DNA from 2 places in the Streptomyces caeni genome. Region 1 is predicted to be linked to the other one. Evidence: riboswitches for the same ligand, from Rfam matches in the RefSeq annotation. Region 1 holds a riboswitch; the other holds the start of a gene.
What was found. A riboswitch is a leader RNA that binds a small molecule or an ion and turns the genes downstream of it on or off. The one in region 1 is predicted to bind S-adenosylmethionine.

Region 1 (5,619 bases):
GTACTCCCGGTAGACGGCCAGGTCCTGGCGGGAGGGGTAGGCGAAGGCGACGTGGACGACCCGCTCGCGCCACTCGGGACGCGACTGGAGCAGCTCCTCGTAGGCCAGCAGCCCCCGCACGATGTTCTTCGACAGCTCCGTGCGGTCCACCCGCACGATCGCCTTGCGGGCGCTGCCGTCGGGCGCCGTGCCGATCTGCTCCCGCAGCGTGCGCATCCGGTCGTCCACGTCCGGCTCGTGCGCCCGCCTGCGCAGGAAGTCCCCGTCCGCGCCCAGCCCGTGGACGCCGATGCGGGTGCCCGAGGGGATGCCGGGGCCGAGGACCGCGTGGCAGCAGTCCGTGAACGCGTCCGCCCACCGCCGGGTGAGGAACGCCGCCCGGTCCGCGCCCAGGATCCCGCCGAGGACCTGCGCCGCGATGTCGTCGGGCAGCAGCCGGAAGTAGTCCGGCGGCGCCCACGGCGTGTGCGAGAAGTGGCCGATCCTGAGGTCGGGACGCAGTTCGCGCAGCATCCGGGGGGCCAGGCTGAGGTGGTAGTCCTGGATGAGGACCGCCGCCTCCTGGGCCGCCTCCTGGGCCAGCGCCTCGGCGAACGCGCGGTTGTACGCTTCGTACGACGCCCAGCGCCGCCGGAAGTCCGCGTCGAAGACCGGTTCCAGCGGGGTCTGGTACAGCATGTGGTGCACGAACCACAGCACTGAGTTCGCGACGCCGTTGTAAGCGTCCGCGTGCACCTGCGGGGCGATGTCGAGCATCCGCACCCGCTGCCCGCCCGTGTCCGACGGATCGAGTGCGCCACCCGTGCGGCGTACGGCCTCGCGGTCCCCGTCGTTCAGCGCCGCGCACACCCACACCGCGTCCGCCTCCGGGCCGATCGCCGACAGGCCCGACACCAGCCCGCCCCCGCCGCGCCGGGCCGTGAGCGTTCCGGTCTCGTCCAGCGCGTAGGAGACCGGGCCGCGGTTGGACGCGACGAGGACACGAGCGTGATGCGAAGCCACATGCGTGGAAGCCATGCCTCGAAACCTAGCCCGACCCGAAAACGCTCAAACGTACGGCTCGGCCGTATGCGGAACCGTATACAACGGCCGAAACCGGCGCCGGGCCGCGGCGCCGGCCCGCGCCCCCGAAGGGACGTGGTCAGGCGGCCCTGCGCTCCGCGTACTCCTCGACCTCGGCCATCGGCGGCCGCTCCTCCGTGTCCACGCGGTACGTACGCGGCTCGAAGCCGTCCGCGCCCCGCTCGAACTGGGTGAGGGAGGGGCGGATCAGATGGCCGCGGGCCAGCCGCAGCTGCGCGGTGCGGTAGATCGCGGCGGCCATGCGGCCCAGCGCCTGGCCGTCCTGGTGGCGGTGGATGCGCACGCCCACGTCGACCTGGGCCAGCGCGTCCAGGCCCACCAGGTGCAGGGCGTCGACCAGCATGCCCAGCTCCACCCCGTAGCCGACCGGGAACGGGAGTCGCTCCAGCAGTGAGCGGCGGGCCGCGTACTCGCCGCCGAGCGGCTGGACGAAACCGGCCAGCTGCGGCCAGTGCATGTTCAGCAGCGGGCGCGCCATCAGCTCCGTGACGCGCCCGCCCTGGCCCGCGGCGGCCGTGCCGGAGGGGCCCTCGCCGGCCAGCGTCAGCGGCCGGTCGTACATCGCCTTCACGAGGTCCACGCCCGGCTCGGTGAGCAGCGGGCCCACGATCCCGGAGACGAAGTCCGACGAGAACTCCTTCAGGTCCGCGTCGATGAAGCAGACGATGTCCCCGCCGGTCACGAGGAGGGAGCGCCACAGCACCTCCCCCTTGCCGGGCACCGCCGGGATACGCGGCAGGATGGCGTCGCGGTGCACCACCCTCGCCCCGGCCGCCGCGGCGACCTCGGAGGTGCGGTCCGTGGAGCCGGAGTCGACGACGACGATCTCGTCGACGAGCGGAGCCTGCTGCATGAGGTCGTGGCGGATGACGGAGACGATCTCACCGACCGTCTCCTCCTCGTTGAGTGCGGGCAGCACCACACTGACCGTGGAGCCCGAGGCGCGTTTCGCGGCCAGGATCTGGTGGAGCGGACGGTCGGTCACGGACCAGGAGCGGGTGCTCAGCCAGCGCTCGACTTCTTCCAGCACAGTCTGCGGCTCCTCACGTTCGGCGGACGACGGTACGTTCGATGGACAGCGGTCGTCAAAGGCGATCAGCGGATCTCCGAATGGGTCTCGGGGTGTGATCCGTCTCGCGGTTCGGACGACTATCTCAACTCTGCTGGCCTTCGGTTACAGTCTTGAACAACGCCGGTGACCATCGCATGTCGGGGCCGCCGCTGCCGATACCAGTGAAACAACCGCATACAGCTCATCCAGAGGGGCAGAGGGACACGGCCCGATGAAGCCCCGGCAACCCTCCAGCCGGCACTCGTCATCACAGCGAGGCTCCCGGCTAGGGAAGGTGCCAAATCCGTCTCACGGCGAGATGCGTCGTGAGGAAGATGAGGAGAAAGGGCCTCGCCTCACATGGCTGCGCAGACAGTTGCAAACACCACGAACTCCGTGAATCTCGGTCCCGCCGCGGCCCTGTCCTGCCGTGAGTGCGGCCACCGCGTGCCGCTCGGCCCGGTCTTCGCCTGCGAGGAGTGTTTCGGCCCGCTGGAGATCGCCTACGACTTCTCGGACTATGACACCGAGGAGCTGCGGAAGCGGATCGAGGCGGGCCCCGCGAACATCTGGCGCTACGCGCCGCTGCTGCCGGTTCCGGCGGACGTCGCCGAGAAGCCGAACCTCAACCCGGGCTGGACCAAGCTGGTCAAGGCCGACAACCTGGCGCGCGAGCTGGGCGTGACCGGTGGGCTCTATGTGAAGGACGACTCCGGCAACCCGACGCACTCCTTCAAGGACCGGGTGGTCGCCCAGGCGCTGGAGGCGGCGCGGGTCTTCGGCTTCACCACCCTCTCCTGCTCCTCCACCGGCAACCTCGCGGGCGCGGTCGGCGCCGCGGCGGCCCGTGCCGGACTGCGTTCCTGCGTCTTCATCCCGCACGACCTGGAGCAGGGCAAGATCGTCATGGCCGCGGTGTACGGCGGCGACCTCGTCGGCATCGAGGGCAACTACGACGACGTGAACCGCTTCTGCTCCGAGCTGATCGGCGACCCGGCCGGAGAGGGCTGGGGCTTCGTCAACGTCAACCTCCGGCCGTACTACGCGGAGGGGTCGAAGACCCTGGCGTACGAGATCGCCGAGCAGCTGGGCTGGCGGCTGCCGGACCAGATCGTGGTCCCGATCGCCTCCGGCTCGCAGCTCACGAAGATCGACAAGGGCCTGCAGGAGCTGATCAGGCTCGGGCTCGTCGAGGACCGGCCGTACAAGATCTTCGGCGCGCAGGCCGAGGGCTGCTCGCCGGTGTCGGTCGCCTTCAAGTCGGGCCACGACGTCGTCCGGCCGCAGAAGCCGGACACCATCGCCAAGTCGCTGGCGATCGGCAACCCGGCGGACGGCCCGTACGTCCTCGACATCGCGCGCCGCACGGGCGGCGCGGTGGAGGACGTGAACGACGAGCAGATCGTCGACGCGATCAAGCTGCTCGCCCGCACCGAGGGCATCTTCGCGGAGACCGCCGGCGGCGTGACCGTCGGCGTCACGCGCAAGCTCGTCGAGAACGGCGTCCTCGACCCGGCGAAGTCCACGGTCGTCCTCAACACGGGTGACGGCCTCAAGACCCTCGACGCGGTGGCCGGCACGGGTCTGACCGCGACCATCCGCCCCACCCTCGACTCGTTCCGCGAGGCCGGCCTCGCCTGACCTCCTGCCCGCCCCATCCCCTGCCAGCCGTACTCCGACCGGAGGTCGAACCCCATGAGCGTCACCGTCCGCATCCCCACCATCCTGCGCACCTACACCGGCGGCCGGGCCGAGGTGCCCGCCGAGGGCGCGAACCTCGCCGAGGTCATCGCCGACCTGGAGAAGAACCACACCGGCATCGCGGCCCGTGTCCTGGACGACCAGGGCAAGCTGCGCCGCTTCGTCAACGTGTACGTGAACGACGACGACGTCCGCTTCGAGCAGGGCCTGGAGACGGCGACGCCGGACGGTGCGGGCGTCTCCATCATCCCGGCGGTCGCGGGCGGCTGACGGTCACTCGGCGGAGTGTTCGTTACCCTCGGTAAGGGTGAACGCCGAGAGTTCATCGAATTGCCCTCTCCGCGGGAGAAACGGAGGGGGCAATTCTCCATGGTTGAGCAGGGTACAGTTGGGGAACACGCTCCCGGTTTCCCCACCGGGGCCCATGAGTTCCTGCCGTGCATCCGGCAAGAAGTAGCCAAAGTGTGCAGCGCTTTTGCGCCATTCGCTCCTTTTGCCGGGCCCGACTTGCCCTGAAGTCGGGCGAATTCTTCGTACATTCCCGACCGGCCATGCCCGGAATTCTCGTCCGATTGACCTGTTGCAGACGGCAGTTGGACAGATACATTCAGCCGCGGTCGACGCGTTCCGGCGCACGCCCCCAACCGTTGGGGGGTGAGGTCTGACCCGGATCCGCGAAGTGTGGATCTGTGCAAGGGCCAGTAATAGGGGAGTTAGGCATGGCTCAGGGCACCGTCAAGTGGTTCAACGCGGAGAAGGGGTACGGCTTCATCGCGGTCGACGGTGGTGCGGATGTATTCGTCCACTACAGCGCCATCCAGATGGACGGCTACCGCACCCTGGAAGAGGGCCAGCGGGTCGAGTTCGAGATCTCGCAGGGGCAGAAGGGTCCGCAGGCCGACATGGTCCGCGTGGCCGGCTGAAGTACGCGCCGACGACTGAACTGATCGACGTGTCGAGGGGCCCGTATCCCACCCGGGATACGGGCCCCTCGGTCCAGGTGGCCCCGAATGCCATCCGGAATCGCGCGAGCCTTTGCCGCTCGTGCCACCACCTGACCCGTCCCCTCACGGGACGGGCCTGACGCCTGCGCCCTGACGCCCCGCCACCACCCCCCGACGAGCCTGCTTCGCGGGCGTGCCTTGCGCCCACCGGTCTCCCGGCCGCCACCTCTCATCGAGCCTGCTTCGCGGGCGCGCCTTGCACTCGGGGGGGTCGAGTGCTAATCATTGGCGTTAGCACTCTGAAGGTGAGAGTGACAATGAAGGACCGGGTCGGTGAGGCCACGGACCGGATGGGGCAAGGAACCACCGGCCGGGGCCGTCCGTCGCGGGCGCGGGCGCGGTCCGAAGTAATCACCCCCAGTCCTGGGAGGACCACTTCACATGGCCAAGATCATCGCGTTCGACGAGGAGGCGCGGCGCGGCCTCGAGCGCGGCATGAACCAGCTCGCGGACGCCGTCAAGGTGACCCTCGGCCCCAAGGGCCGCAACGTCGTCCTCGAGAAGAAGTGGGGCGCCCCCACGATCACCAACGACGGTGTCTCCATCGCCAAGGAGATCGAGCTCGAGGACCCGTACGAGAAGATCGGCGCCGAGCTGGTCAAGGAAGTCGCCAAGAAGACGGACGACGTCGCCGGTGACGGTACGACCACCGCGACGGTGCTCGCCCAGGCGCTGGTCCGCGAGGGCCTGCGCAACGTGGCCGCCGGCGCCAACCCGATGGCCCTCAAGCGCGGTATCGAGAAGGCCGTCGAGGCCGTCTCCGCCGCACTGCTGGAGCAG
Region 2 (5,619 bases), on a different contig from region 1:
GGCGTACCGGTGTGCGAGGCTCGGCGACGCCACACCCGGGGGAGCCGACGCCGTCAGCCGCGGGACAGACGCTTCAGCAGCATCGCGGACGCGACCGGGCGCGCGCCCGCCTTGGCGGTCCCGTCGGCCACCTCGCGGTCGGTGGAAGCGACGATGACCGGCCGGCCCGGCGGCTCCGCGCGCACCAACTGCCGGATCAGCTCGTCGGCGGTGACGCCCGGCTTGGAGAACAGCACCCGCACCCCGCGCGGCGGCGCGAGCAGCACGGGCGCGGCCAGTTCGGCCCCGTCGAAGACGCAGGTGACCTCGGCGCCGGTCTGCGCGGCGAGCTGAGAGAGCTGCCCGAGGAGCCTGAGCCGCTGCTTCTCCAGCGGCATCTGCGGATAGCCGGTCTTGGTCACGTTGTAGCCGTCGACGACCAGATGCGCCTGCGGCAGCGCGAGCAACTGGTCCAGGATCGCGGGATCGTGCTCGGACAAGGCGCGGGCGGCGATGTCCTTGGGGGTCATACGTCCCGGTTCGACCGCGTCCACGGTCTGAGCCGGCCGCATCGACACCGGGGGCAGCGCAAGCTCCCGCCGCAGCCCCTGTGCCGCCTCCAGCACCGTGTCGAGCAGCAGCCGTACCCGCATGTCCTCGACGCTGCGCCCCTCACGCGCCGCCCTGCGGGCGGCCTCCAGGGCCGCCTCCGCCTCGCCGAGGCGCGCCTTGAGCCGGCGGTTCTCGCCCTCGGCCGCGGACATCTGCGCCTGGCCCTCGGCGCGCACGGCCTCGATCTCCCCCTGCACCTTGCGCAGGGCGGCCTCGCCGCGCTTGACGTCACTGAGGGCGGCACGCAGCTTGCGCTGGAGCGATTCGGCCTCCTTGCGCACCGAGTCCAGCTCCCCACGCAGCCGCTCGGTCTCGGCGCGGGTCCGGTCGCGGGCGGCGGCCAGCTCCCCGCGCAGCCGCTCCAGCTCGGCCCGGCTCTCCTCGTCGGCCCGCTCGGCGTCCGCGCGCTGGGCCTCCTCGCCTGCGGCGGTCACCAGCTTCACCCAGCCCGGGGGGCGCAGTACGTAGGCCGCGGCCGCCACGTCGAGCGGGTCCGCGGCCGGGGGCGGTGAGCCGGAGTCGAGGGCGCCGGCGAGCTCCGGCTGGGCCTCTCTGAGCCGTTCCGCGATGCGCTGCCGGAACAGCGCGCCCGTCTCCAGGGCCGCCGCCATGGCGTTGCCGGCGAACTTGACCCGGCGGTTCGGGGCGAACCGGGCGTACTGCCGCAGCTGCGGGGGCAGGTCGCCGAGGGTCAGGCCGCCGAATCCGTCGGACACGATCTGCACGACCCGGCGGCGCACACCCTCGGGCAGCGGACGGTCGAGCACCTCAGCGGTGCCGTCGGCCGGCTCCCCGCCCGTGGTCTCCACCATCCGTCACCCCAATGCCTGTGCGGGACCGCCTCCCTCAGGAGCCGGCGCCCGGCCTGTCCACGAGCTCCACCTGGTCCACGGCGTTGCACCAGCGGCAACGCACCGACTCGATGGTCTCACTGACCACCTCGCGCTCCTCGACCGTCGGCTCTCCGGCCAGATCCAGGTGCACGTACTCGACGACCTTCGACGAGCGGGTCACGTCGAACCGCGTCAGGTTGCCGCAGAGCGTGCAGCGCCAGCGGGTCTTCTCCGTCGGCAGGGGAACCGTCATCGTGGCTGCTCTTCCTTCTTCCAGTCTCCGTGATGCGCCAGTTTCCCTGGAGCGTGTGGCTCGTAACCCTACGGCCTGGCGGGTACTCGCCGCCCGCCCGTACCCCGCGGCGAGGCACTCTGTGCGGATCGGTCCCGTTACGCCATGCTCTGTTCCATGATCAGCACCTGGAGCAGGGCGGCCGCCCGAGCGCTGCGGGGCCAGTCGGCGCCGGTGACCTACGGACTGATCGCCCTGTGCTGCCTGATCTTCCTGCTCGGGCCGGCCTCGGGGCTGAACCCGGCCTACGGGTCCGGGGACGCTCTGCCCGCCGCGCAGCGGGCCTATTTCGCCCGCTGGGGCGTGGTGCCGGTCGAGCTGTTCGGCGGGGCGCCGCGGACCGCGCTCACCCCCGCGACGGCGCTGTTCGTGCACGGAAGCTGGGTACATCTGCTGGGCAACATGCTCTTCCTCTACGTCTTCGGGGCGATGGCCGAGGAGCGGATGGGCCATGTGGAGTTCGCCCTGTTCTACGCGGGCTGCGGCTATCTCGCGCTGCTGGGCTACGCCGCCGCCAACGCCGGGTCGGCGCAGACGCTGGTGGGGGCGTCCGGAGCGATCTCCGCGGTCCTCGGCGCCTTTCTGTTCCTGTTCCCCAAGGCCCGGGTGACCAGTCTCTTCCCGTTCCTGCTCTTCCTGCCGCTGCGCTTTCCCGCCTGGGTGGTGCTGCCCTTCTGGGCGACCCTGCAGTGGATGGCGGCGGGCCGTACCACGCAGGGTCCCGGGGTGGCGTACCTGGCCCACCTGGTGGGCTTCTCCCTGGGGTTCGTCTACGCCTGGGTGCGCTACGGGCGTACGAGTAGGGTGAAACCCCCAGCCCAGGCCCCCGAGGGAGAACACCAGCCGTGATCACCGCGATCGTGCTCATCAAGACCAGCGTGGACCGGATCCCCGAGATCGCCGAGTCGATCGCCGCGCTGGACTGCGTCAGCGAGGTCTTCTCCGTCACCGGTACGTACGACCTCGTCGCCATGGTCCGGGTCAAGGCCCACGACGACCTGGCGGACGTCATCCCCGGCCGGATCAGCAAGATCCCGGGCGTGCTGGCCACGGACACCCACGTCGCCTTCCGTACGTACTCGCAGCACGACCTGGAGGCGGCGTTCGCGATCGGCCTCGACAACTAGGGGGTGTTTCGCTGGAAGTCCGTTACGCCACCTGCCGGTGCGAGGGGGGTGCCCCCTGCTCGAACGCAGTCGAGAGCTTGGGGGAGGCCGGTCGTGCGGTTCCCCGCGCCCCTTCGGGGCGCCGCCGAACCGCACCGGACGTCGCGGACGAGCCGTCCCACCGCGTGGAGGAAGCGCTCCACGTGCTCGTCGGGGGTGCCCGCGCCGAAGCTGACGCGGATCGCGTCGAGAGGCCGGTCGCCGGGGGTGCCGCACGCATCCCTGCTCCGCGGATCGCCGCCGACCAGGATGCGCACCAGCGGGTGGGCGCAGAACAGGCCGTCGCGGACGCCGATGCCGTACTCGGCGGAGAGCGCGGCGGCGAAGCGGGAGCTGTTCCAGCCCTCGACGACGAAGGAGATGACCCCGACCCGCGGCGCGTCGTCGCCGAAGAGGGACAGGATCCTGGCCCCGGGGACCTCGGCGAGACCCTCGCGGACCGTGCGGATCAGGTGCTGCTCGCGGGCGACGAGGGTGTCGAAGCTGGCCTCGGTGAGCGCCTTGCAGGCGGAGGCGATGGCATGGGCGCACTCCCGTGAGGCAGGTGAGATCGCCGTGCCGGGCGGCACGCCGGAGGGCGCGCGTCAGCGTCGGCGGCACGGAGAAGGGTGAGAAGGAGGATGCGGAGGCGGGGCTCTGCGGCCCTAGCGCATTCGCTTGCTCACGGAAAGGCTCCCTCGGACGACCAGGACCCCTGGTGAGGCGAGGGGTCCGCGCTTGCCGCAGACCTCGCTGCCTGCGGCCCGGTCTTCACCCGGGGCACCCCGCCACGGACGGAGGGTTGCCGGACAGCCGGCCGGGGCCGAATGACTGTCGCTCATGACCTGGCCGCGACACTACGGGACGTGACCGTCCGACCGCCATGTCTGTCCGGATACCGGGACGGTCACCGGACGCCCGTCTCACCGCACGGGGCGCCGGCGCGAGCGGGACCAGCGCGCACCGAGCAGCACGAAAGCGGCCACGAAGACCACGATGCCGATGACCAGAAGGTAGAAGAGCCCCTTGACGACCGCGCCCACGAGACCCAGCGCGATCGCCACGATGATCAGGAACAGGAACAGCGCCATGAGCGACCACATCCTCCGTCGGTACCGCGCCCGACGCGCTGTTCAGCGGCGCGCCAGGCGGCGTCCCCGGTCGGCTCCGGGTTCGTAGGGCTTGTCGTAGTGCTGGTAGACCTCGGCCTCCCGCTCGACCGGGAGGACATCGTCCACACCCATGGACGGCGCCTTCCTCACCAGCCCCCTGGGGTGCGCCACCTTCACATAGCCCGGCCCCAGGGTCGCCTCGTCGAGGGGGACGAAGACGAGCTTGTAGCGGGTGGGCAGTCCGGTGCGGACGGTGGCCATGGCCGGCGCATCGGTGGCGGTGTCCACGTAGACGGCCTCCAGGGCCCCGATCTTGCGGCCCCTGGGGTCGATCACATCCTGATTGCGCCATTCGCGGATATCGGCTGAGTGAATCATGCCTCGCTCCTTGCGACCGGCGGGTCTCCCACGGGCGTTCCGGCCGGTGCGGGCGTGACCGGCGGGAACCGCCACGCGTTCACTGTACTCCGGCCGCGTCTCCGTCGCGCGCTTGACCTGGCCTTTTACCACCCGGACGGCGGCTTCCCCGCCGCAGTGCGGCAGCAGCACGGGGGGCGATGCGCGGCGGGGCCGATCGTCCCCGAGGCGGCCGCTCGGCCCCGCCGCCCGCTCGTCCCCGGGGGACCGCGGCCCTGAGAAGCCCCGGCCCCGCAGGCGCTACGCGTTGCTGACCGCCACCCACCGGTCCAGGACCCGCTTGGCCGCCCCGGAGTCGATCGACACCGCCGCCTTCTCCATCCCCGCCCGGATCCGGTCCGCGAGCGGGCCCTCCCCCGGTTCCAGCGCCACCAGGGCCGCCGCCGAGTTCAGCAGCACCGCATCGCGCACCGGCCCCGTCTCGCCCTCCAGCAGCCGCCGCGCGACATCGGCGTTGTACGACGCGTCGGCGCCCCTCAGCGCCTCCACCGGGACCAGCTCGATGCCGACGTCCCGGGGGTCGAAGGACTCCTCGGTGACCTTGCCGTCGCGCACGATCCACACCCGGGACGTCGACGTGGTCGTCAGCTCGTCCAGGCCGTCGTCGCCCCGGAAGACCAGGGACGAGTTCCCGCGCTCCGCGAAGACCCCGGCCATGATCGGCGCCATTCTGGGATCGGCGACGCCGATCGCCTGCGTCCTCACCCGGGCCGGGTTCGTCAGCGGACCGAGGAAGTTGAACACCGTCCGGATGCCGAGCTGCCCGCGTGCCGCGGCCACGTGCCGCAGCGCCGGGTGGAACTTCACGGCGAAGCAGAAGGTGATCCCCGCCTCCTCGGCCACTTCCGCCACCCGCTGCGGCGTCAGCTCCAGATTGACCCCGAGCTTCTCCAGCACGTCCGAGGCCCCGGAGGCGGAGGACGCGGCACGGTTGCCGTGCTTGACGACCTTCGCGCCCGTGCCCGCGACCACGATCGACGACATCGTGGAGATGTTCACGGTCCTGGCGCCGTCGCCGCCCGTGCCGACGATGTCGACCGTTTGTCCCGGCACCTCGATCACATTCGCGTGCTCGTACATCGCGCGCACGAGTCCGGTGATCTCCTCGACCGTCTCGCCCTTCGCCCGCAGGGCGACCGCGAACCCGGCGATCTGGGCGTCCGTCGCCTCGCCGCGCATGATCCGGTCCATCGCCCAGGCCGTGTCGTCCGCACTCTGGTCGCGGCCGT

Region 2: it holds a riboswitch for S-adenosylmethionine, as region 1 does, so the genes downstream of both, ACFSL4_RS10065 (aminotransferase class V-fold PLP-dependent enzyme) here and thrC (threonine synthase) in region 1, are expected to answer to the same signal.

The regions. Positions count from the first base shown of each region.
Region 1 covers NZ_JBHUDX010000053.1:149,287-154,905, forward strand. Annotated here, with positions in the region: gene ACFSL4_RS20120 (alpha,alpha-trehalose-phosphate synthase (UDP-forming)) at 1-1,017, opposite strand, end outside; gene ACFSL4_RS20125 (glucosyl-3-phosphoglycerate synthase) at 1,142-2,113, opposite strand; SAM riboswitch class I at 2,334-2,476, shown strand; gene thrC (threonine synthase) at 2,495-3,775, shown strand; gene ACFSL4_RS20135 (MoaD/ThiS family protein) at 3,830-4,105, shown strand; gene ACFSL4_RS20140 (cold-shock protein) at 4,555-4,758, shown strand; gene groL (chaperonin GroEL) at 5,221-5,619, shown strand, end outside.
Region 2 covers NZ_JBHUDX010000024.1:40,660-46,278, forward strand. Annotated here, with positions in the region: gene ACFSL4_RS10045 (NYN domain-containing protein) at 54-1,403, opposite strand; gene ACFSL4_RS10050 (hypothetical protein) at 1,438-1,677, opposite strand; gene ACFSL4_RS10055 (rhomboid family intramembrane serine protease) at 1,834-2,565, shown strand; gene ACFSL4_RS10060 (Lrp/AsnC family transcriptional regulator) at 2,562-2,843, shown strand; partial or broken gene ACFSL4_RS10065 (aminotransferase class V-fold PLP-dependent enzyme) at 2,840-3,409, opposite strand; SAM riboswitch class IV at 3,591-3,707, opposite strand; gene ACFSL4_RS10070 (hypothetical protein) at 3,785-3,952, opposite strand; gene ACFSL4_RS10075 (PRC-barrel domain-containing protein) at 3,995-4,351, opposite strand; gene trpD (anthranilate phosphoribosyltransferase) at 4,631-5,619, opposite strand, start outside.